DNA from 4 places in the Bradyrhizobium sp. BRP56 genome. Region 2 is predicted to be linked to each of the others. Evidence: predicted binding sites of a transcription regulator. Region 2 holds the regulator's gene; each other region holds the start of a gene.
The links. The regulator LexA, encoded in region 2, represses DNA repair genes until DNA is damaged. The targets are predictions, from matches to a motif close to TGTTCNNNNTGTGTTCNG.

Region 1 (6,037 bases), on a different contig from region 2:
TAGCCGTTCTGGTCGATCATCACGCAGAACGCCATTCGCTTGTCCCTGGCGAGGAATGCTTCCTGGAACGCCGGCAGCGTGCGCTCCGCCCAGTCCAGCATTTTGGTGCGGTACTGCACCGGGTTGGTGCCTGCGATCTCGACATAGTCGGTGTCGAACATGTCGGCGATCGTAATCGCGCCGCTCGCCAGCCCGTTCTCGAAGATCTTGTTCAGCGCGCTGCCGGCTTCGATCGCGCGGGTGACGAGCTCGGCGTTCTCCTCGTGGATCGCCCACATCCGGTCTTCGATTTTTTCGCGCAGCTCGGCGGTTGCCGCCTCGAAGCGGGCCTGGCTGCCTGCCTTGGAGCGCTCGCCGATCCGGATCCGGCACGCGCCGATCTCCTGCAAGGTCGCGTTCAGGGTCTCCTGCACCGGCAGCTTCTCGGCATCGGGTCCGCCGATCAGAATGCCGTCCATCGCGATCTCGTAGACCGGCGCGGTGACGATGCCGCGCGCGGTCGTGATCTCGATCTTGAGGCTGCAGGGCAGGCGCTCGTTCTTGCGCGGATCGCCGCGTTCGTCCTGGCGCAGCAGCACCGCGCAGCGCGCTTTCAGCTTCTGCGCGAACGCTGTCACCGCCTTGCCGGCCTTGGCGACATTGTCGCCATGCGCGGCGGCTTCGCGCGTTGCACTGTCGATCTCGCCGGCGCTGGTGCCGACCGAGACGATGAAGTGCGAAGCGGAGGCGGCATTCTGCCCCATCTCGCCGGTGATTTCATTCTGCTCGGCGACCGCGCCCTTGACGTTCTCGAACACCGGGCGGATCTTTTCGATCGCCTGCGAGATGCGGTGCACCGCGTCCGCCGATCCGGTGGCGTCCTTCTGCAACGCCTCGATCTTCCGCGTGATCTCCTCGGTCGCGCTCTGGGTCTGCACCGCCAGCGCCTTGACCTCGGTTGCGACCACCGCAAAGCCCTTGCCGGCGGCACCGGCGCGCGCCGCCTCGATCGTCGAGTTCAGTGCGAGCAGCGTGGTCTGCCGCGCGATCTGCGCGATCAGATTGACGACGTTGCCGATCGCGGCCGAGGATTCGCGCAGGCGATCGACATTGGCGGTGGCCTCGCGCGCCGCGGCCGCGGCGTCGTCGGCGAGCTGGCTCGCGCTGCGCACCTGTGCCCCGATGCCCTCGGCGGAGTGGGTGAAACGGTCGGCGGCTTGCGAGAACGTCGTCGCGGTGCTCTGTGCATCGCTGCTGCGGCCGGTCAGCGCGTCGGTGCGGGCGCGGATGGTGGCGAGCTTGGCCGCCGTCGCCTCGGCGCCGTCGGCGACCGAGCTTGCGGCGCGTTCGAGCTGGCGGATCATCGCGCCGAGCTCGAGTTCCAGCAATTCCAGGATCTCCTTGGAGGAATCCTTGGACGAATCCTTGGCCGAATCAGCCTCGGTCGAGACCTCAGGGGCTGCGGCCGCGGTTGGAACCTGCGGCGCGACGGCCGGCGCAGCCGGCTCCGGCACTTGCTTTCGAAACAAACCGAACGCCATGTGGGCTCTTTGGGGGCTGTGGAAAGTTGCGGCGGGACGGGGCGATCCTCGCATCCGGGCATGAAGTCATGGTTAACAAGTGCCTCATATTCCGGCTTGCGGTAGTATTCGTCCGCCGGAAGGCCCCGCCGATCCTTTGATTTTGACCGCGAGGGGCCTATAAGGCCGCGTTTTCCATTCCTGTTCAGACCCTAAGCTCCGAAGAGACGTCGCATGGCCGGCCATTCCCAATTCAAGAACATCATGCACCGCAAGGGCCGGCAGGATGCCCAGAAGTCGAAGCTTTTCGGCAAGCTGGCCCGCGAAATCACCGTGGCGGCCAAGCTCGGCACCCCGGACCCGGCGATGAATCCGCGGCTGCGCGCCGCCGTGGTCGCGGCCCGCGCCGAGAACATGCCCAAGGACAATATCGACCGCGCCATCAAGAAGGCGGCGGGCAATGAGGGCGAGAACTATGACGAGATCCGCTACGAGGGTTATGGCCCCGGCGGCGTCGCCGTCATCGTCGAGGCGCTGACCGACAACCGCAACCGCGCCGCCTCCGATATCCGCTCCTTCTTCACCAAGTCGGGCGGCAATCTCGGCGAAACCGGCTCGGTCGCCTTCATGTTCGACCGCACCGGCATCATCGAATACGACGCCAAGGTCGCCTCCGACGACGCCATGCTGGATGCCGCGATCGAGGCCGGTGCCGACGACGTGGTCTCCAGCGAAGCCGGCCACGAGGTCTACGCCTCGCAGGACACTTTCCGCGAAGTCGCAAAAGCGCTGGAGGCGAAGTTCGGCGAGCCGCGCAAGGCGGCGCTGACCTGGAAACCGCAGAACACCGTCGCGGTCGACGACGAGACCGGCGAAAAGCTGCTGAAGCTGATGGACCTGCTCAACGAGCACGACGACGTCCAGAACGTGTTCGCCAATTTCGAGGTGTCCGACGCTCTGATCGCGAAGATGGGCGGGTAGTTTGCTTTGTCATTGCCGGGCTTGACCCGGCAATCCATCAAAAAGCAAAGGCTTCTCTGATCGATGGATGCGCGGGTCAAGCCCGCGCATGACGATTGCGGCTATTGTGCTTTCCCGGGTATGAGGCTCCGTTTGTGTTTCGTTCTCCCGGCGCAGGCGGTATCACTAGCCCATGACATCCCAGCCGATTCGCTCTCCCGTCCGTATCATCGGTATCGATCCGGGTCTCCGCCGCACCGGCTGGGGCGTGATCGAGACCGAAGGCAATCGTCTCGTCTATATCGCCTGCGGTTCGGTCGAACCGCCGGACGATCTGCCGCTGGCGAACCGGCTGCTCGCGATCCATGAGGGGCTGGCCGCTGTGCTCGCCGACCACAGACCGGTGGAGGCGGCGGTCGAGCAGACCTTCGTCAACAAGGACGGCGTGGCCACCCTGAAGCTCGGCCAGGCGCGCGGCGTCGCCATGCTGGTGCCCGCAATGTTTGGTATCTCGGTCGCCGAATACGCGCCGAACCAGGTCAAGAAGACCGTGGTCGGCGCCGGACATGCCGAGAAGAACCAGATCCAGGTGATGCTGAAGATCCTGCTGCCGAAAGCCGAGCCGCCATCCGCCGACGCCGCGGACGCGCTCGCCGTCGCGATCACCCACGCCCATCACCGCCAGAGCACCGCGCTGCGGCTCAGGGTGGCGAGCCTATGATAGGCAAGCTGAAGGGGCTGATCGATTCCTATGGCGAGGACTATGTGATCCTCGACGTCGGCGGCGTCGGCTATCAGGTGCATTGCGCGAGCCGCACGTTGCAGGCGTTGCCGTCGCCGGGCGGCGCCGCCGTGCTCTCGATCGAGACCTATGTCCGCGAGGATCAGATCAAACTGTTCGGCTTTCGCAGCGATCACGAGCGCGAGTGGTTTCGCCTGCTGCAGACCGTGCAGGGGGTCGGCGCCAAGGTCGCGCTCGCGGTGCTCGGCACGCTGCCGCCGACCGATCTCGCCAATGCCATCGCGCTGCGCGACAAGGCGGCGGTGGCGCGGACGCCGGGGGTCGGGCCGAAGGTCGCCGAGCGCATCGTCAGCGAATTGAAGGACAAGGCGCCGGGCTTTGCCGATGTCGATCCCGCGGTGGTGCAACTGTCAGGCGCGATCGACAACAACCGCGCGCCGCGTCCGGTCACCGACGCGATCTCGGCGCTGGTCAATCTCGGCTACGGCCAGCCGCAGGCCGCCGCCGCCATCGCCGCCGCCTCGCGCAGCGCCGGTGAGAAGGCCGAGACCGCGCAGCTGATCCGGCTCGGGTTGAAGGAATTGTCGAAGTGATCAGTGGATTGGAGCGCCTCTGTTCTTCACCTCGCCCCGCTTGCGGAGAGAGGTCGGATCGCATCGCAGATGCGATCCGGGTGAGGGGGTACAGGTCTCGACACACAGTGCGCTCGCGGAAGGAGCCCCTCACCCCAACCCTCTCCCCGCAAGAGCGGGGAGAGGGAGAACAATCTCATGTTAGTCTCGCATCATGAATACGCCGTCGCGCATGGTCTCGCCTGAACGCCGCTCCGACGATGTCGGTGACACCGCGCTGCGGCCGCAGTCGCTGACGGAGTTCGTCGGTCAGGCCCAGGCGCGCAAGAATCTCTCGATCTTCATCGAGGCTGCGAAGAAACGCGGCGAGGCGCTCGATCACGTGCTGTTCGTCGGTCCGCCCGGCCTCGGCAAGACCACGCTGGCGCAGATCGTCGCGCGTGAGCTCGGCGTCGGCTTTCGTGCCACCTCCGGCCCTGTCATTGCGAAGGCCGGCGATCTCGCGGCGCTGCTGACCAATCTCGAAGAACGCGATGTGCTGTTCATCGACGAGATCCATCGCCTCAGCCCGGCGGTCGAGGAGGTGCTCTATCCCGCGATGGAGGATTTTCAGCTCGATTTGATCATCGGCGAAGGTCCGGCGGCGCGTTCCGTGAAGATCGAGCTGTCAAAGTTCACGCTGGTCGGCGCGACGACGCGTGCGGGGTTGCTCACCAATCCCTTGCGAGACCGCTTCGGCATTCCGATCCGGCTCAATTTCTACACCGAGGAAGAGCTCGAGAAGATCGTCACCCGCGGTGCCCGCGTGCTCAACATCGGCATGACGGCCGACGGCGCCAACGAGATCGCGCGCCGCGCCCGCGGCACGCCGCGCATCGCCGGCCGCCTGCTGCGCCGGGTGCGCGACTTTGCCTCCGCCGCCGATGCCGATTCCGTCGACCGCGGCATCGCTGACCGGGCGTTGAGCGCGCTCGAGGTGGACAGCGCCGGGCTCGATGCAATGGATCGCCGTTACCTTACCACCATCGCCTTGAACTATGGCGGCGGGCCGGTCGGCGTCGAGACCATGGCGGCGGCGCTGTCGGAGCCGCGCGATGCGATCGAGGACATCATCGAGCCCTATCTGATCCAGTGCGGCTATCTGCAGCGTACTCCGCGGGGCCGGCTTCTGACCTCGCACGCCTTCCGGCATCTCGGCCTCGCCGAGCCGAACCGCGACCCCTCGCAGTTCGGCCTGTTTGGCGGCAACGGCGACGAGGACTGACGCATGATCCGGAAGAGCGCGAAGCGGTTCTTCATGCTGAAGCAAAAGCCCTCCGCTCCCGAAGTCGTGAAGAGACGTGTTGATGCAGCGCATCGCACTTGCCAGTAACCTTGCCCGCTAACCATTGCGGCATCTCTGCAGGCCGTCTGCACAAACGCGGCCAAATTTCGCTCCAATCAAAGGGCCTATGATAACTCAAACGTTTTCGACAAGCGCCAGGCATCACCGATCACACGTCCATGATTTCACGTCGTCATTTTCTGCGCGGGTTCGGCGGATTGACCGCCGCCACTGCTTCGACCGCGGCCTATGGCTTGAGCGAGCCGGTCGTCCGCCTCGCGCTCACGCGCTACGACCTGTCGCCGCGGCAATGGCCGGCGGATTTTCCGCTCAAGATCGCCGCGCTCGCCGACATCCACGCCTGCGATCCCTGGATGTCGCTCGATCGCATCGCTGAGATAGTCGAGCGGACGAACGCCCTGAACCCCGACATCGTCGTGCTGCTCGGCGACTATGTCGCGGGGCTGCGTCACGTCACCCGCTTCATTCCAGCCTCCGACTGGGCCGCGGTGCTGAAGGGCCTGAAGGCGCCGCTCGGCGTGCACGCCGTGCTCGGCAACCACGACTACTGGGAAGACAAGGCGGTACAGCGCTTGGGGCGCGGCATCCCGCTCGCGCGCCGCGCGCTGGAGGGGGCGGGGATTCCGGTCTACGAGAACGACGTGGTGCGGCTCGCCAAGGACGGCCGTCCGTTCTGGCTCGCCGGTCTCGGCGACCAGCTCGCCTTCATGGCGGCGCGGCCCTATCGCCAGGTCACGCGCATCGGCATCGACGATCTCAACGCGACGCTTGCCAAGGTCACTGACGATGCGCCGGTGATCCTGCTCGCGCATGAGCCCGACGTCGCGCTCCGGGTGCCCTCGCGCGTCGCGCTGCAATTGTCCGGCCACACCCATGGCGGGCAGGTGCGGCTGCTCGGCTGGTCGCCGGCCGTGCCGGT
Region 2 (6,037 bases):
CCTGATCTCAGGGGAGTTGTGGCCACCTGAGAGGAGCTCCAGCGGCCTTCAAGTGCCGCGAGCCGTCACTGCCTCATCCCCGTCTCTTTGGGAGTGGAGGCATCGGAACAGTCTATTCCTAATGTGATCGGTATCTTAGTGAGACTTTCGGCTCGATCGATTTGACGCAGGCGGCAGCCGTGGCCCGGCGCGAGCTAGGCAAGGCGCAGGACGATCCAGGTACCCGGGCGTTGCCGGTCCGTATTCTGCATCCGTTCCGCTAGTCGGGTGACGGGGCCATCCGCTAGCCTGCCGCCCGGCAGGGATCGCAAGCGGAATGGCGGAGCAGGGCACGACGCCGGGCGGCAAACGCGGCTACGCGGGGACGTGGCCGCCGCGCACGGCTGCGCCGGTCGGCGGCTTTCTCCCGGCGCGCGCCGGCATCTGGAAGCCTCTCGTCGAGACATTGCGGCAATGGGCGCGCGCCGAGGCCGGCGCTGGCCGCCTGTTGCCCTGGGTGCCGGTGGCGTTCGGCACCGGCATCGCGTTCTATTTCGCGGCCGAGCACGAGCCGGTGCTGTCGGTCGCGGCCACCGTCGCAATCCTGCTCTGCCTGCTGGCGCTGCTGCGGCGGCGGCGCAGCGTGTTTCCCGTCATCGTGATGCTGGCCGCGGTCGCCGCGGGCTTTGCGACGGCGACCTGGAAGACGGCGCGCGTTGCTCACACGGTGCTGGCGCGGCCGATGTTCTCGGTGGCGCTGACCGGCTTCGTCGAGACGCGCGACATCCGCGAGAAGACCGATCGTTTCGTGCTGCGCGTGGTTTCGATGGAGAGCCCGCGCGACACGACGAAGCTCGATCGGGTCCGGCTCTCGGTGAAGAAGGGCACCGCGCCCGATGTGGGCAGCTTCGTTGAGTTGAAGGCGCGGCTGATGCCGTCGCTCGGGCCACAGCGCCCGGGCTCCTATGATTTCGGCCGGGACCTCTATTTCCAGGGCATCGGCGCCTCCGGCTTCGTGATGGGCGCGGTCAAGACCAGGGAGCCGCCTGCGACCGGCGGCTTTGCGCTGCGCTACGCCGCCTTCATGCAGGGCCTGCGCGACGCCATCGACGCGCGGATCCGCACCACGCTCGACGGCGACCAGCGCGCGATCGCAACCGCCTTGCTCACCGGCCGGCGCGACGCGATCTCGACGCCGGTCAACGATGCGATGTTCATCTCGGGGCTCGGCCACGTGCTGTCGATCTCCGGCTACCACATGGCCGTGGTCGCCGGCGTCGTGTTCTTCGCGGTGCGCGCGCTGCTCGCGCTGTTTCCGGCGCTGACGGCGGCGCATCCGATCAAGAAATGGGCAGCGGCGGCCGCGCTGGTCGCCGCGGCGTTCCATCTGTTGCTGTCGGGCGCGGAGGTCGCGACGCAGCGGTCGTTCTTCATGACCGCCGTGGTGCTGCTCGCCGTGATCGTCGACCGCCGCGCGATCACCTTCCGGACGCTGGCGGTGGCGGCGCTGATCGTGCTCGCGATCGCGCCGGAGGCGCTGGTGCATCCCAGTTTCCAGATGTCCTTCGCCGCGACGCTCGGGCTGGTGGCGCTGGTGCAGATCGGACTGCCGAACCTGCTGGCGTCGCCCGACCATTCGGCGACGCGCGCGTCGCGCTGTGGGGCGGGCGCGAGCTCACGATGCTGATGCTGGCCTCGCTGGTGGCGGGGCTGGCGACGACGCCCTATGCCGCATTCCATTTCCACCGCGTGACGCCCTACGGGCTGCTCGCCAACCTCGCGGCGATGCCGGTGGTCTCGGCGGTCGTGATGCCGGCCGGCCTGCTGGGGCTCGTCGCCATGCCGTTCGGCTTCGACGGCGTGTTCTGGGCGATCATGGGTCTTGGCATCGACTGGATGATCCTGGTGACGCAATGGGTCGCCGCACTCCCGGGCGCGGTCGGCCGCATGGCGGCGTTCGGCATCGGGCCGCTGATCGCAGCGAGCGCCGGCATCATCCTGCTCGGGCTGCTGCGCACGCCGCTGCGCTGGTCAGGCGCGGTGCTGCTGCTGGTGGCCTCGGTCGGGGCGCTCAGGGTGCCGCAGCCGGACGTGCTGATCTCGGGCGACGGCCGCAACGTCGCGGTGCGTGGCGGTGATGGACGGCTGCATCTGATGCACAGCGCCAAGGATGCATTTTTGGTCAAGGAGTGGCTGGCGGCGGACGCCGACGCGCGCACCGCCACCGATGCGTCGCTTGGCGAGGGCGTCTCGTGCGATGCCGGCGGCTGCGTGACCCAAGGACCCGGCGGCGCCTTCGTCGCGCTGGCGACCCGGCCGGAGGCGCTGGCGGACGACTGCGAGCGCGCAGGCCTGATCGTGACGACGCGGCCGGCGCCGCAGGGCTGCGCGGCATCGGTGATCGATGCCGAGCGGCTGCGCCGCCACGGCGCGCTGGTGCTGCGACGGAGCAGGGACGGCTACGCCGTCGATGCGGTCAAGCCCGGCGGGATCGACCGGCCGTGGTCGCCGGCGGTTCCCGGCGACGGCGAGAGCGAGACGACGCTGCGCGCGCCCGCCGTCGCGCCGCGGCCCGCGGTGGATGCGACGCCGGCCGAGACCGATCTGCAGGGCGATGATTAGCCGTGGTCCGGCGACGGCGCGCTCGGCAGCTCGAACAGGCCGAGATGGTATTCGTCGGAGTCGGGGCCGGCGTCGGGCTTCTTGACGAGGGTGAAGGAAGCCTCGGGAAATTGCTCCCAGACTTTCAGGTCGTCGGCCGTTACCGTCAGCCAACCGAACCGGAACATGTAGCGGCCCGGTTCCGTGACGCGTCCAGCCTTTTGCCATGTGACCTTATCGACCACCGCGCACGTCCTCCGTGCCTGATGATGCGCCAAGGTGCCGGCCGACGCAAATCTCCTTCTGCGCCCCGGAAGCGGGAGTCCGGGGTCGCCCGAAATTGCTTAGGTCATCCGCCGCCGAACAGCTCATTCCGCGGCGACGATGCGCTCAACCCAAAAACAGCGTTGCGAATGCGGAGGGCCGCCGCTCCACAACCTTCGGCTTCTGCTCGACCGGCGGATGCAGCGCCGGCAATTGCAGCACGCTAACGCGCTGTCCCTCGACCAGCTGAGTCACCAGCACATGGCTGCCGTCGGGGAATTCGACCGCGTCATGATGCCGATCAGGCACGTCGGGCTCGACTTCGTTGAACACGCCGACGCGATAGTTCAGCGTCTTGGTCCAGATCCAGCGGCTGTCGTAGCGAACGTTCTCGGCGAAAGCGAGCTCGGTGCCCGGCAGCATGCAGACCGCGACAGTGGGGTCATTCTCCGAAGCAAAGCCGCGGGTCGACGTGCCGCGGAACGTCGTCGTGATCAGCGTCTCTCCGACAATGGCGGGGCGCGATGCCACGGCGTGCAGACTATAGTCACACATCGGATGGCTCCTCATTTCGAGGTAGCGACCCGTGCCTCTCCTTGAGGCATTAGGGCCTCTACCAGAGTGGACGATAGCGAACGAGCGTCTGCTCGTTTCTGGGCGATTGTACGACTGGTCCGAGATCGCTCCGATCACAAACACGCGACGCTGCGCGAGAGGTATCGGAGCGCATCGGGCAGGCCGTACGCTACACTATCATGCAAGGAACGATCCGACGTGTTGCTCGTTCCCGGCCGCCGCAAGTATTTGCAATTCAGTATTTGCGATAAAGGCCGATCAGCTTGCCCTGGATGCGGACCCGGTTCGGCGGCAGGATGCGCACTTCATAGGCGGTGTTGGCCGGCTCGAGCGCGATCGATGCGCCGCGGCGGCGAAAGCGCTTCAGGGTGGCTTCCTCCTCATCGATCAGCGCCACCACGATGTCGCCGGTATTGGCGACGTCGTTGCGCTGGATCAGCGCCATGTCGCCGTCGAGGATGCCGGCATCGACCATCGAGTCGCCGCGCACCTCGAGCGCATAGTGCTCGCCGGCACCGAGCATGTCGGGCGGCACGCTGATGGTGTGGCTGCGGGTCTGCAGCGCCTCGATCGGCGTACCGGCGGCGATCCGGCCCATCACGGGGACCGCGACCGGACGGTTGCCGTCATCCTCGGCAATCGGCGGCGTGCTGGCGCGCCGGCCGAGGGTGCCTTCGATGACGCTGGGCGTGAAGCCGCGGCGGCCGTTGCCGCCGCCGGCCGAGAGTTCGGGCAGCTTGATGACCTCGATGGCGCGGGCGCGGTTCGGCAGGCGGCGGATGAAGCCGCGCTCCTCCAGCGCAGTGATCAGGCGGTGGATACCGGACTTCGAGCGCAGGTCGAGCGCATCCTTCATCTCGTCGAAGGAGGGCGGTACGCCGGCCTCTTTCAGACGTTCATTGATGAAACGCAGTAGTTCGTACTGTTTGCGCGTGAGCATCTCGAGTATTCCCCCGGTTGATAGCGTCGTTCGATTCCGAGACTCTTCTGGTGGGGCCTGCAGGCCGGGCCTGACCTCAGGAGCATGTGCTCAATGCACCTGCTTCCATGCAGCTTCCCGATTGTAGACACCAGTACTCGAAACAAATCATGAACGGACACTATATGTTCGATATGTGTTCCGCAACCACTTAATTTCCGGTGAACGTGTCGGGCAACGCACAATCGGCGGGGCGCGAAAACCCTATTCGGGCAGTGTCAGAATCTCGCATTCGCTGCCCTTGACGGCAGCTGCCGCAAACGGCGGACGCACGAGAAGTGCCCGTGCCGCAGCGAGATTCCCGAGCAGCGACGAGTCCTGCTGCGTCACCGGCGTTGCGATCAGCGTGCCGTCCTCGCGCGCTTCGAGCCGCGCACGCAGATAGTCCTCGCGCTGGTCGTTGGCGGCGAGGTCGCGGCCGAGCAGGGCGCTCGCGCGGCGATGATGAATCACTTTCCGGCCGCTCAGCGCCCGAATCAACGGCACCAGGAACAGGAAGGCGCAGACATAGGACGACACCGGATTGCCGGGCAGACCGATCACCCGCATCGCGCCGAGCCGGCCATGCATCATCGGCTTGCCGGGCCGCATCGCAATCCGCCAGAACGCCATCTCGACGCCCTCGGCTTCCAGCGACCGCTTGACGAGATCGTGGTCGCCGACCGAGGCGCCGCCTGTCGTGATCAGGACATCGGCGCCGGCCTCGCGTGCCCGGCGGATGCCCGCCGTGGTCGCCTCTACCGTGTCGGCGGCAACGCCGAGGTCGACGGTCTCGGCCCCTTCGGCGCGCGCCAGCGCCCGCAGCGCGTAGCCGTTGGAATAGACGATCTGGCCGGGACCGGGCTGCGAGCCCGGCATCACCAGCTCGTCGCCGGTCGCCAGCACCGCGACCTTCGGGCGGCGCCGCACCGCAAGTTCCGGATAGTTCATGGCGGCCGCCAGCGACAGCGCGCGGTCGGACAGGCGGCTGCCGCCGGCGAGCAGCACCTCGCCCTCACGGAAGTCGACCCCGGCCGGGCGGATGTGCCGCCCGACGCTGGCGGCCTCCGTGATCGTGATGTGGTCGCCGTCGACGGCGGTGTCCTCCTGGATGATCACCGCGTCGGCGCCATTGGGAATCACGCCGCCGGTGAAGATCCGCACCGCCTCGCCGGCGCCGACCGTCCGCTCGAACGGCCGGCCGGCGGCGACTTCGCCGATCACCTTGAGCCGGGCCTTTAGATCAGCCGCATCGGCGGCGCGCACCGCATAGCCGTCCATCGCCGACATCGGCTGCGGCGGCTGGGTGCGGAGCGCCGCGAGGTCGTGCGCAAGCGTGCGGTGGTAGGCGGCATCGAGCGCGACCATCTCCTCCGGCAGCGGTTCGGCGCCGGCGAGGACGGCGGACAGGGCATCGGCAACCGGCATCAGGGCCACGCTCAGAGCTCCTCAATTCCTAATGTTCAAATTCCAAGTGCGGTCAAAGCCCTTGCCACGTCATCCGTCGACGTCACGTGGATAGCATGAAGGCCGCGCGCCCGCGCACCTTCGATATTAGCGGCCAGGTCGTCGAAGAACAGGATCCGCGACGCCGGCACGCCGATGGCTTTTACCACATGATCGTAGGCCTCGGCGTCCGGTTTGCGGAAGCCGATGCTC
Region 3 (6,037 bases), on a different contig from region 2:
CTCGGTAGGTCGACAGCGGCACGCGCTTGACGTAACCCGCATGCGACACGGTGACGACCATGTCCTCGCGCTGGATCAGGTCCTCGTCCTCGACCTCGCCTTCCTGCTCGATGATTACGGTCTTGCGCGGGGTGGCGAACTGCTGCTTCACCTCGGCCAGTTCGGTCTTGACGATGCCCTGCACGCGGGCGCGCGAGCGCAGGATATCGAGATAGTCGGCGATCTCGGCCGCCAGCTTGTCGAGCTCTTCGGAAATCTCGTCGCGGCCCAGCGCGGTCAAGCGCTGCAGGCGAAGATCGAGGATGGCCCTGGCCTGCTCCATCGACAGCCGCAGCGTGCCGTCTTCGTTGATGCGATGCCGGGGATCGTCGATCAGCGTGATCATCGCCTCGACGTCGCGTGCCGGCCAGTCGCGCGACATCAGGGCCTCGCGCGCGGTGTTCGGATCTGGCGAGGTCCGGATGACGCGGATGATCTCATCGATGTTGGCGACCGCGATCGCAAGGCCGACCAGGATGTGGGCGCGGTCGCGCGCCTTGCCGAGCAGGAACTTGGTCCGCCGGGTCACCACCTGCTCGCGGAACGCGACGAAGATGGTGAGCAGGTCCTTCAGATTCATCGTCTGCGGACGGCCGGAATCCAGCGCCAGCATGTTGGCCGGGAAATTGGTCTGCAGCGGCGTGAACCGGTACAACTGGTTCAGCACCACGTCGGGCACCGCTTCGCGCTTCAGCTCGATGACGACGCGATAGCCGTCGCGATCGGACTCGTCGCGCAGGTCGCCGATGCCCTCGATCTTCTTCTCTTTGACGAGATCGGCGATACGCTCGACCATCGTCGCCTTGTTCACCTGATAGGGAATCTCGGTGATGATGATCGCTTCACGGTCCTTGCGGATGGTGTCGATGGTCACCTTGCCGCGCATCACGATCGAGCCGCGGCCGAGATGGTAGGCGCTGCGAATGCCCTGGCGGCCGAGGATGACGCCGCCGGTCGGGAAGTCCGGTCCGGGAATGATGTCGATCAGCTCGTCGATCGTGAGCGCCGGATTGTCGATCAGCGCCACGCAGGCATCGACCACCTCGCCGAGATTGTGCGGCGGGATGTTGGTCGCCATGCCGACGGCGATGCCGCCGGCGCCATTGACCAGAAGGTTCGGGAACCGGGCCGGCAGAACCGACGGCTCTTTCTCGGAGTTGTCGTAGTTCGGCTGGAAATCGACGGTCTCCATGTCGATGTCAGCCAGCACGGCCAGCGCCGCCTTGGTCAGCCGCGCTTCGGTATATCGATAGGCCGCCGGTGGATCGCCGTCGACCGAACCGAAATTGCCCTGGCCGTCGATCAGCGGCACGCGCAGCGAGAAATCCTGCGCCATGCGGACCATCGCGTCGTAAATCGACTGGTCGCCATGCGGGTGATATTTACCGATCACGTCGCCGACGACGCGGGCGGATTTGACGTATTTCTTGTCCGGCGTGTGTCCCTGCTCATGCATCGAATAGAGGATGCGCCGGTGCACCGGCTTGAGCCCGTCGCGCGCATCGGGCAACGCACGCGACACGATCACGCTCATCGCGTAATCGAGGTAAGACTTCTTCATCTCGTCGAGAATGGAAACGGGACGAATATCTGAGGGTCCCGGCGGCTCGCCGGGCTTGTGGTCGTCGTTATCGGACAAAGGGGAAATCCGGTCGGTTCTGCTGGGGAATCATATAGCCCATCGGGGGCCTGATAACCACCCTTGCGCGGCTCCGGCAAGCCGTTTTTCCGTTCGTTTTTTCATGCACTTACGGGTGGAGCGCCGAGGTTCCGGCGGCTTGGTCGGGAAGTGCGTGGCGAATGGCGAACAGCGGATGGAAAAATCCCTATTCGCCACCCGCCATTCGCTACTTGCCTCTCCCGTCAGTGGCCGAAAACCACCGCATGCATGATCCGCCCGGGCATGAAGGTGAACAGCCCGGCAATGACTAGCGCGCCGAAGAAAATGCCGATCATCGTGAACCTGTGGCGGCGGACATCGTGGCTCCGCGCAGCCGTGACGCCGAGCACCAGCATGGCGAGCGAGAAGATCGACAGCAGGTGGATCGGGCTCCAGGGACCGACCAGCTGGATCTGATGGATCCAGAACGAGGTTCCGGCGACCACCAGCATCAGGATCACCCAGATCCAGCCCAGGGTCCGGTGTGGCAGTGTGCCCTTGGGGGCGGCGAGCTGGATGGAGCCGAGCACGAAGGCGGCCATCGCGGCAAAGGCGTGGAGCGGGATCGCAGGCGCGGCGTCGAGCAATGGCGCGAGGCTCATGATGGCGGCTCTCGAGTGAAGCTCGCGGCCAGGCATCAAATGCCGCAGGCCAATGTAAATATCATTTACATCAGGCTGTGTCAAAGTCCAGGGAACCCGCATCCCTGTACGTCGAACCACCGAGGTTCTGACAAAGAGTTACCGGGTTATCCTCATATTCCACACGAGGAAATTGCAGGTCTAGATCGCAGCGACCGTTCCGGGAAAATGATCTTCACGGAACGGCGCCTGACGGAATCGACGGAAGCGCGACCGCTGCTCAGAACGGGATGTCGTCGTCCATGTCGCTGTTGCGGCTGCTGCCACCACCCGCGGCGACGGCGCGGCGCGGCGCCGAGCTGACCGGTCCGGCCGAGCCGAAATCGCTGCCGCCATCATCGGAGAAGCTGCTGCCCCCACCGCCACGCCCGTCGAGCATGGTGAGGTTGGAGTTGAAGCCCTGCAGCACGACTTCGGTCGAGTACTTCTCGACGCCGCTCTGGTCGGTCCATTTGCGGGTCTGCAACTGACCCTCGATGTACACCTTGGCGCCCTTCTTCAGATACTGCTCGGCGACCTTGCAGAGGCCCTCGTTGAAGATCACGACGCGGTGCCACTCGGTCTTTTCCTTGCGCTCGCCGGTGCCCTTGTCGCGCCACGTTTCCGAGGTGGCGATGGAAAGGTTTGCGATCGGACGGCCGTCCTGCGTCCGCCGGATTTCCGGATCCTTGCCGAGGTTTCCCACCAGGATCACCTTGTTCACGCTTCCTGCCATCGCATCATCTCCACTCAAAAACCGGGCGTCCGGACATTCGGCCGCCACTCTCAACCTTCGCCACTTACGTCGCAGGCGTCGTGGATGACCCTATACGCCGGTGCCGGCTCGTCGCCTTTGCCGTCGCGCGGTTATCCACGGATATCGGGATATAGCACCGGATCCGGCATCGTTCCAGTTTTGTTCGCCACAACCATCCGTAGAAGCGGCCAGTGCCGTCGGAGCGGCAGTCGATCTCGGCGCAGGCCGACGCCCGGCAGCAAGATTTAGAAAAACAGCAAACAAATCAGCAACTTGCCTTCTCGGTACTTCTCCCGCGAGTGTTGCATTTGGGAGACTGCGTTTCCGGTTGAATCAGCGTATAGCTCCAACCATGGCGCGGGCGCTCGCGTCTGGGATCGTGCTTCGGGACCGTTTGGAAGCCGATCGGGGTGCTGGGGGACTGATAATGAAGAAGTTTTTGCTCGGTACGGTTGCTCTGATTGCGTTTGCTGCGCCTGCCGCGGCCGCTGATCTCGCTGCGCGCCCGTACACCAAGGCGCCGCCGCCGGTGGTTGCCCCGATCTATGACTGGACCGGTTTCTACATCGGCGCCAACGGCGGCTGGGGCTCGAGCCACAATTGCTGGGATCAGCTCCCGGCCGGCGTCTTCCTCGCCTCTGACGGTTGCCATGACGCAACGGGCGGCGTCGCCGGTGGCCAGATCGGCTATCGCTGGCAGGCCGGCACCTGGGTGTTCGGCCTTGAAGCGCAGGGCGACTGGGCTGACCTGAAGGGCAGCAACGGCAGCGCGATCTTCCCGGGCCTGTTCACCAACCAGTCCAAGATCGACGCATTCGGCCTGTTCACCGGCCAGATCGGCTACGCCGTCAACAACGTGCTGCTCTACGCCAAGGGCGGCGCGGCGCTGACCGACAACCGCTTCAACACCTACTTCACCCCGACCGGTGTGCTCGTCGGCAGCGCCAGCGACACCCGCTGGGGCGGCACCGTCGGCGCCGGCATCGAAGTCGGCTTCGCGCCGAACTGGACCGCAGGCATCGAATACGACCACCTGTTCATGCAGGACAAGACCTACAACCTGATCGCCCCCAGCGGCACGCTGAACAGCACCATCCGCGATCGCCAGGACGTCGACCTCGTCACCGTCCGCGTGAACTACAAGTGGGGTGGCCCGGTCGTCGCGCGCTATTGATCGCGCCAGGCCGATTGATCCAGACGAAAGGCCGGCCTCCCGCCGGCCTTTTTGTTTGTGCCTGTTTGTGCGCCGGCTTTTTCGTTGCGTGTGCACGCGCACCTCACCGGGGCCGTTTTCGGTGCGTTGTGGTTTCGCGGATACACACGTTCCGGCATTTCTCTGTAGAAGCACCAGCACGTCACGCGACACTGCTGTGACGCTCTCTTCAAAATCTTTGAAGAGACAACAAGAAAATGGGACTGGGACTTTGAAAATCAGGAATGTTTTGCTGGCCTCGGCCGGCATGTTTGCACTGAGCGCTTTTGCACCGGTAATGGCCGCCGACATGGCGGCACGCGCGCCTTACGTGAAGGCTCCGCCGCCGGCCGCGATCTACAACTGGACCGGCTTCTACGTCGGTGGCTACGGCGGCTACGCCAGCGAGAACTCCGGCACCCCGAGCATGGAAGGCGGCTTCGGCGGCGGCACCATCGGCTACAACTGGCAGGCCGGCAACATCGTGTACGGCCTCGAGGTCGACGCTGCAGGCGCTGACATCGACGCGTCGGTCTCCGCGCTCGGCGTCACCGCCCGCAGCAAGATCGACTCGCTCGGCACCGTGCGCGGCCGCTTCGGCTTCGCTGTGGACAAGGTGCTGTTCTACGGCACCGGCGGCTACGCCTGGGCCAACAACGAGGTCAGCGTCACCGCGCTCGGCGTGACCGCCTCGCAGAGCAACTTCCACTCAGGCTGGACCGTCGGCGCCGGCGTCGAGGCGTTCATCGCCCCGCAGTGGTCGATCAAGGGCGAATACCTGTATCGCAGCCTCGACAGCGAGAACTATTTCGGCGTGCCGTCCGGTACGCTCGAGCTGCACAGCGCCCAGTTCGGCGTCAACTATCACTTCGGCGGCCCGATCGTCGCCAAGTACTAAGATTGATCTGCGATCAGATCGCACCGAAAGGCCGGCCTCGCGCCGGCCTTTTTGCGTAAGAGCGTTTTCGAGCGAAGCGGATTCCGGCTCGCGCAAGGAAAACGCGTCAAAGCGGGAATCTGGAGCCCCCGTTCCGATTCCATCGGAACGGGAAAGGCTCTAGCGGAACCGGCCCTGCTGACGGCTGCTGCCATCAGGCAAACTATCCGTTGATGGACGCGACTCAGCACTGGAAATTGTCGGCCGTTCTTCCTACGTTCCAGCCTTCACACCCCATCGGCGCAAGGTCCCGGCATCACCGGCGATGCGCGCCCAAAAGGCGCCCAAGCATGCGCCCGGAACTGTCGCTATGGATGAAGTGCTCAAGGCGAAGCGCCAACAGAACGCCGGCTCCTCATCGCGCGCCATCACGATCCGTGGCGCGCGCGAACACAATCTGAAGAACATCGACGTCGAGATTCCCCGCGACAAGCTCGTGGTGTTCACCGGCCTGTCCGGTTCCGGCAAGTCGTCGCTCGCGTTTGACACCATCTATGCCGAGGGCCAGCGCCGCTACGTCGAGTCGCTGTCGGCCTATGCGCGCCAGTTCCTCGAGATGATGCAGAAGCCGGATGTCGACCAGATCGATGGCCTGTCGCCGGCGATCTCGATCGAGCAGAAGACCACGTCGAAGAACCCGCGCTCCACCGTCGGCACCGTCACCGAGATCTACGACTACATGCGCCTGCTCTGGGCGCGCGTCGGCGTGCCCTATTCGCCGGCCACCGGCCTGCCGATCGAGAGCCAGATCGTCTCGCAGATGGTCGACCGCGTGCTGGCGCTGCCGGAAGGCACTCGCCTCTACCTGCTGGCGCCGGTCGTGCGCGGCCGC
Region 4 (6,037 bases), on a different contig from region 2:
CGATATCATCCAGTTATGCGACGCCATCATGGTTGCGCGGGGAGATCTCGGCGTCGAAATCCCGCATGAGGACGTGCCGGGGCGCCAGAAGGAGCTGGTGCGGGCCTGCCGTCTCGCGGTGAAGCCCGTGATCGTCGCCACGCAAATGCTGGACTCGATGGTCGCCGCCCCTACGCCGACACGTGCGGAAGTCTCCGACGTTGCGACCGCCATCTATGATGGCGCAGACGCCGTGATGCTGTCGGCGGAGTCCGCAACAGGCCGATATCCGCGCGAGGCGGTCGAGATGATGGACCGCATCATCCGCAGCACCGAACAACACAAGATGTACCGCTCGATCGTCGAGGCGACCCAGCCCGGCGAAGAGCAAACGCCACCGCATGCCGTGGCAACGGCGGCGGCCGATCTCGCCTCCGTCGTTCACGCCGCAGCCATTGTGGCCTATACGTCGAGCGGTACCACGGCCGCACGCGTCGCGCGCAAGCGGCCGAGCCGCCCGATCCTCGCCATCACCCCAAGCCGCGAAGTGTCCCGCCGCCTGTGCCTGCTTTGGGGCGCTCACAGCGTGCTTTCCGACGACGTTCAGAGCTATGAGGAGATGGTCGAGCGCGCAACTACATTCGCGCAAGCAGAGCAGTTTGCATCGAGCCGCGATCTGCTGGTCGTGGTCGCCGGCATTCCCTTTGGACAAGCGGGAACAACCAACAATCTACGGGTCGTATCGCTGCCCTGAGAGAACCGTCGGCCCGAGCGATTGCATCATCAGCACACCGCGCGGCAAGGCGAACGCGACGGTCGCGCACCGTCCGATCGCCTAGGTCAGCATCGAGATGATCGACTGAAGCTGATCGGATGCCGACGTCACGAGCCCGTCGAACGAGGTCTGGCCGTGAGCTGCGGCTCGCAGGATGCATTCCGCAACAGCGGCCTTGAGACCGAACACGGATTGATCCGCCGGTACGCTTGCCATGACCGCATCCAACGCATCGCGCATCGTCTGGATCAGTTCGGCGCTGTGCTTCATGGCTGTCCCTCCGCAGGCTCAAAATAGGCCGACCGTACGGGGTCGCCACTCACAAGCGCGCGATTCCAAATTGCCTTTTCTTAATGCAGTGACAGATACGTGAACCGGCGAACGCTAGAGATCTCTCTCGGCAAGCTTGCGAAACGCGTCGGGCACCGAATGAACCGCCTCCAGCGCGGCTGAACCATATCCGATCGCCTCCCAGCCAAAGCGATCGCGGATCTTGTCGATCGCACGGTCCGCCGCCCAGCGGGCCATCCCTGTCGGACTTCCAGGCCGAAGCGCTTCGTCCTCCAGTCCGAGTGGAAGCTCCAATGCAAGATCCCAATGCTCCTCGAGATGCGACACCGAGATCGCCAGCAGCGAGATGATCTTCTCGCCGGGATGGTCAGCAAGAGCAGCGCGCACGAGATTCTCGGCGAGCCGCGCCAGGACGATGGTCGTGCACACCGGCGCATCGAGCGTCATCGAGCGCGTCACCGACTTCAGGTCGGCGAAGAGGACGCGCACCGTCACGGTTCGTCCAGGCCGTGACTTCGCCCGAAGCCGCGTGGCGACGCGGTCGGCGAGATGAAGCAACGTTGGCCGGATGACTTGCTCGATCGCAGGCCTTCGGCCAAGTGCCGATTGTGCTCCCGCCGATCGCGCGCGCCGGTGTGGCTTGAGCTGTCGCGGATCGCGATTCCAGGCCAGCGCGGCGAGTTTCTCGCCCGCCGCCGGACCGAGCAAGTGCGTCAGCGACCGTTCCGACAATTTGGTGAGCTGACCGATCGTCGCGACACCGATCGCGTCCAACCGGGTCCTGGTGACCGGCCCTACTCCCCACATCAACTCAACCGGCAATTCGTGAAGGAAGCTCAGCTCGGCGTCGGGATCAACGACGACAAGTCCATCGGGCTTTGCGACCTGCGAGGCGATCTTCGCCAGATGCTTGGTGCGGGCGACGCCGACCGAGATCGGAAGGCCGAGCTCGCTGCGTACGCGCCACCGGATCGACGCGGCTATTTCGGCAGGCGTTCCGAACAGGTGAGTGCAGCCGGCAACGTCCGCAAACGCCTCGTCGATCGAAATTCGCTCGACCAGCGGCGTGAAGTCGCCGATCACCTTGATGGCCGCGTCACCCAACCGCTGGTAATCGCTGAAATGGCCGCCGACGAAAACAAGTTGCGGGCACAGTTGGCGCGCTTCCCGCCCCGACATGCCGCCATGCACTCCGAAGGCCTTGGCCTCATAGGACGCCGCCAGCACAACCCCGCCCCCGACGGCGATCGGCTTGCCGCGCAGCGACGGCTCGAGCAGTTGCTCGACCGATGCGTAAAATGCATCCAGGTCCGCATGAAGGATGGTGGCTGCGGCTGCCATCTCGACCCGTTCATCCCTGACCTGACCGAAGCCGCCGGTCCCCGGACGTGGAAACTGGCAATAGAACAAAATAGGAACAAGTCAATCCGGCACGTCATCGCGGCCGCTGGCGCCGCGAACGACGCCAGGTCGTCAACGCGCGTTGCCACGCTGCGCGCTTGCCGCGCGAGGGCATCTGCCGGCGCTGCCTTCAGCCGGCTTCGCCCGTTCGCCCTCGATCTCGGCCCGCGGGAGATCGAAGCGGGAGTTGCTGCGAGGCATCAACGCGAGGCACATCGGCGGATCGTTCGAGATGCATGACGGCGGCTTCTGCGATGCACGACCGCAGCTTGCGCGTATTGCCGCACCGGCTCACTCATCAGCCGGCTGACTTTGCCGCGCAGGGCTTTTTCGGCTAGATATTTTGCAATGACCGACCAATCTCATCAGGTGGACTTCCAAGCTGCGGCCCACCTTTACAAATGGCCTTCTCTCAACAACTCGAGGCGAGAGGATCGCGCGCCCTATATGGTCGTCAATGGAACGCTTGACCAATGCATTCGGGATTTCATGAGCAAGCCCGAGAAGACGCGACATCTTTACGAGATCCGCACCAAGTCGCAGCCTCCCCTCGTCCCCGACGTGCTCTCACCCGAGCATGTGATCGAACTCTCCAGACTTCGCGAGTTTCTCTGAGGCGCGCCGCGAACACGATCCCGACGCGTCTCGTTTGCGGGCCGACTTATCCATCTGTCGTAGGTCTGGTGCCGGATTGTTTGCCCCTTGGCGAGCCGGTACACTTGCTTGACTCCCTGATTAACCGACGTCCGTGCCGGCATGATTGATCCGCTTCGACCCCGCTGAGGCTCGCACGTCGCCTGCACGGGAGCGGAACGGCGGCACGGCCGGTTGACGGGGCATCGCGAGGCGCCGCATGAGGTTCAATCTGGCGATCCTGAGTGTGCTGGCCGCAAGGCCCGGGCAGCGGATCGCGATCGACGAGGTCAGCCGCGAGGTCAAGCGCATGATCGCGGCCGGCGATGAGGCCACGCAGTCGAAGCGGCCGTCCGAGCTTGGCGATGCCGACGTCTTCCAATCGGGATGGGCATCGATCAACGACGCGGGCCTGCAGATCACCGATTCGGGGCTCTCGCTGTGGCGCTCGCTTGAAGAAGGACTCGATCAACAGGAAACGGAACGATTGGACGCCGCTGCCGCCGACACGCGCCATTACGTTGCGGATGCTGCGATCGACCGTCCCGACGACGTTGATCTCGAGCTCCCCGGCATGACGCGCGAGGACCGCGACGACCGCCAGCCATCCGGCGCGGGCCATTCGGCTACTGCTCCCGGCATCCCCCCGGCGCACTCTCCGATCGTCCCTGCGCCTGCATTCGGCTCCTTTCAAGAGGCGAACCGCATGGTGGCTGCGCGGTTGTCCGGTCTGGTCAGCTTCCTCGGCACGATCAAGCCGAAATTCGCCGCCGCGCGGCGACGGCGATCCGCGGAGGATGTCGGGGATCGTCGTGCCGATCGTCGAGGCGGATTGACGGGGCTGGCGGTGGCGTGCCTCAGCCTGATCTCGGTCGTCACTTGCGTTGCCGCCGCGATTGCACTTGGTCAGCTTTCTTCGCTGAAGTCGGACATAGCCGCGTTGCGGCGGGAGATCACGCCGCTGAGGGAACGCCTCGCCAGACTCGAACAGGTCGAGGTCGCAAGACGCGATGCCGCCCAGCAGCAAGATGCGCAAGACAAGGCCGAGGCGGAAAAGAAGCTGACTGACGGCGCAGGCGAACAGGCCGCGCTCAACCTCTCGCGTGAAGAGATTCAGTTGATCAGGGAGTACATCAAGGCAGCGCCTTCGGGCGGCGCAGCAGTCGCGCCGATCAACGTCGGCGATCCCATCACCGGCGGAATGATTCCGCTGCCGTCGTCGTTGACGGAAAAAGTGCCGCGGCTTCTCGGTGCGAGATTCGCCACCCGCAACGGTGCTATCATCATCAGCACGCGAAACAGCCGCCGCATCGATGTCGTGCTGATGCCGAACTAGATCGTGGCGAGGTCAAGTCGCAGGGGCGAGCTGCCAAAATATCGAAAACAACCCCATGCAAAGGAGCCGGCGGACCCGGCAACTCGACGCGTCGGGCAAAATTTGGTATTATCATACCCCTAAGAAATCGTGCAGAGGCTCGTGAACCGCTGTCAACCTACGGCTGATTGTTCGGCGGACGCTCGATGAACCTCCGGCTGCCGTTGAGAAGCTCGAGGTTGTTCGCGATGACGGGGTTGCCCGGATCGAGCGAATACGCCTTCTCGAACTTCCGCCGCGCGCCGTTCAGATTGCCGCGCAGCATGAGGGAATAGCCCTGATCGTTGAGGATCTGGACGGTCTCGCCGCCAAGCCGGATCGCCTGCGCATAGGCCTGATCGGCGAGATCGAAGCGGCGCAGCTTGTCATAGCTCGCCGCGAGCCCGACCCAGGCCGTCACGTCCTTCGGCGCCTTCTCGACCGCTTCCTTGAAATAGCGCTGCGAGATTCCGTAATTGCCGCGGTTGTAGTGCTCGAGCCCCATCCGCACCGGTTCGTCGGAGGGATAGTATTTGACGTCGGTCGGCTCCTGCACGGGGTCTCCGCCCGGCGGATCCACGGGGGCTACGATCGCAGCCTCCCGCGTCGTGTAGTCACAGGCCCCAAGGCCGGTCGCCAAGCCGCAACAGATCAACGCCGGTGCGAGGCGATGCAATCCTCGCCCCATTCCCCAAGTCCAGCGCAGCCCCTGCACCATTCGAAGATCCATCGCAAAACTACCTACGAAAACAGACGGCACGACCGAAATACCGAGGTCTGCCGAAACCTAACGTCGCACTTCCCTTCCGAATCCCTGCCCCGGCACCTGGCCGACGCTGCAAGGACATTACCTGCCGCCTCCGCCTCCGACCCCGACGGCCACCGATCCACCGGTCCCTGCGCCCAATCCGGTCGTGTTGACGTTCTGAATCGTGGTGACGGGCGGCGGCTGGCCCATCGCCTTGGTCGGATCGCCCATGTCGGGAAGCTGATCGAGCGGCCGCTGCTGGGTGCCATAGCGCGTTATCGCAGTGCCCGTGCGCCGCGCGTCGTAGGCGATCCTGCGATCGCCGACATAGGCCGGCCACGGGTGGATCGTGTGTGTAACGGCGTTGACCTCTTTGGCGTTGCCGGCGCTCATCGTGATGGTGTCGGAACGCTGCACGTAGCGGTCCATCTCGTCATGTCCGTAAAGGCCGTAGCAGCCGCCGAGCAGGAAGGGTGCGAGCAAAGCCAGATATCGGATGGTCATCTCTCGCCTCCCCTAGTTCAAGGTCTTCACGACCGGCTGGTTCGCACTGACAGCCGGTGGCGGAGCCGGAACAACAGCGTTTGGCGCGATGATGTGACCATAGGGTCCCTTCACGTCGCCGCCGGAATTGACGTAGTCGTCGTAACGCTTGCGAACTTCCATCTGGCCATTGAGGAAGAAATCGACGTCGTTGGCCGGCAGGCGGGAATCGAGCGGCGATGCCAGTTGCTGACCGGGCGCTGCCGGCGCGACGAGGCGCGGCGTCACGATGATGACGAGATCGGTTTCCTGCTGCTGGTACGACTTGCTGCTGAACAGGGATCCGAGCACCGGCACCGAGCCGATCCAGGGC

Region 1: a site for LexA is predicted at 2,610-2,627, ahead of ruvC (crossover junction endodeoxyribonuclease RuvC). Genes of this name have one in related genera too.
Region 3: a site for LexA is predicted at 3,226-3,243, ahead of I6F38_RS21735 (single-stranded DNA-binding protein). Genes of this name have one in related genera too.
Region 4: a site for LexA is predicted at 2,448-2,465, ahead of dinB (DNA polymerase IV). Genes of this name have one in related genera too.

Annotation. Positions count from the first base shown of each region.
Region 1 covers NZ_JADYVV010000083.1:12,202-18,238, reverse strand. Annotated here, with positions in the region: gene I6F38_RS37800 (methyl-accepting chemotaxis protein) at 1-1,520, opposite strand, end outside; gene I6F38_RS37795 (YebC/PmpR family DNA-binding transcriptional regulator) at 1,734-2,480, shown strand; gene ruvC (crossover junction endodeoxyribonuclease RuvC) at 2,653-3,180, shown strand; gene ruvA (Holliday junction branch migration protein RuvA) at 3,177-3,794, shown strand; gene ruvB (Holliday junction branch migration DNA helicase RuvB) at 3,988-5,037, shown strand; gene I6F38_RS37775 (metallophosphoesterase) at 5,277-6,037, shown strand, end outside.
Region 2 covers NZ_JADYVV010000002.1:308,892-314,928, forward strand. Annotated here, with positions in the region: partial or broken gene I6F38_RS03210 (ComEC/Rec2 family competence protein) at 317-2,601, shown strand; gene I6F38_RS03215 (hypothetical protein) at 2,598-2,825, opposite strand; gene I6F38_RS03220 (hypothetical protein) at 2,971-3,399, opposite strand; gene lexA (transcriptional repressor LexA) at 3,656-4,360, opposite strand; gene glp (gephyrin-like molybdotransferase Glp) at 4,604-5,815, opposite strand; gene I6F38_RS03235 (HAD family phosphatase) at 5,842-6,037, opposite strand, start outside.
Region 3 covers NZ_JADYVV010000030.1:86,777-92,813, forward strand. Annotated here, with positions in the region: gene gyrA (DNA gyrase subunit A) at 1-1,678, opposite strand, end outside; gene I6F38_RS21730 (DUF2306 domain-containing protein) at 1,903-2,301, opposite strand; gene I6F38_RS21735 (single-stranded DNA-binding protein) at 2,561-3,055, opposite strand; gene I6F38_RS21740 (outer membrane beta-barrel protein) at 3,504-4,250, shown strand; gene I6F38_RS21745 (outer membrane beta-barrel protein) at 4,507-5,166, shown strand; gene uvrA (excinuclease ABC subunit UvrA) at 5,516-6,037, shown strand, end outside.
Region 4 covers NZ_JADYVV010000005.1:29,783-35,819, reverse strand. Annotated here, with positions in the region: gene pyk (pyruvate kinase) at 1-733, shown strand, start outside; gene I6F38_RS05515 (hypothetical protein) at 815-1,024, opposite strand; gene dinB (DNA polymerase IV) at 1,139-2,386, opposite strand; gene I6F38_RS05505 (hypothetical protein) at 2,795-3,061, shown strand; gene I6F38_RS05500 (hypothetical protein) at 3,390-4,415, shown strand; gene I6F38_RS05495 (tetratricopeptide repeat protein) at 4,573-4,989, opposite strand; gene I6F38_RS05490 (hypothetical protein) at 5,281-5,685, opposite strand; gene I6F38_RS05485 (type II and III secretion system protein family protein) at 5,698-6,037, opposite strand, start outside.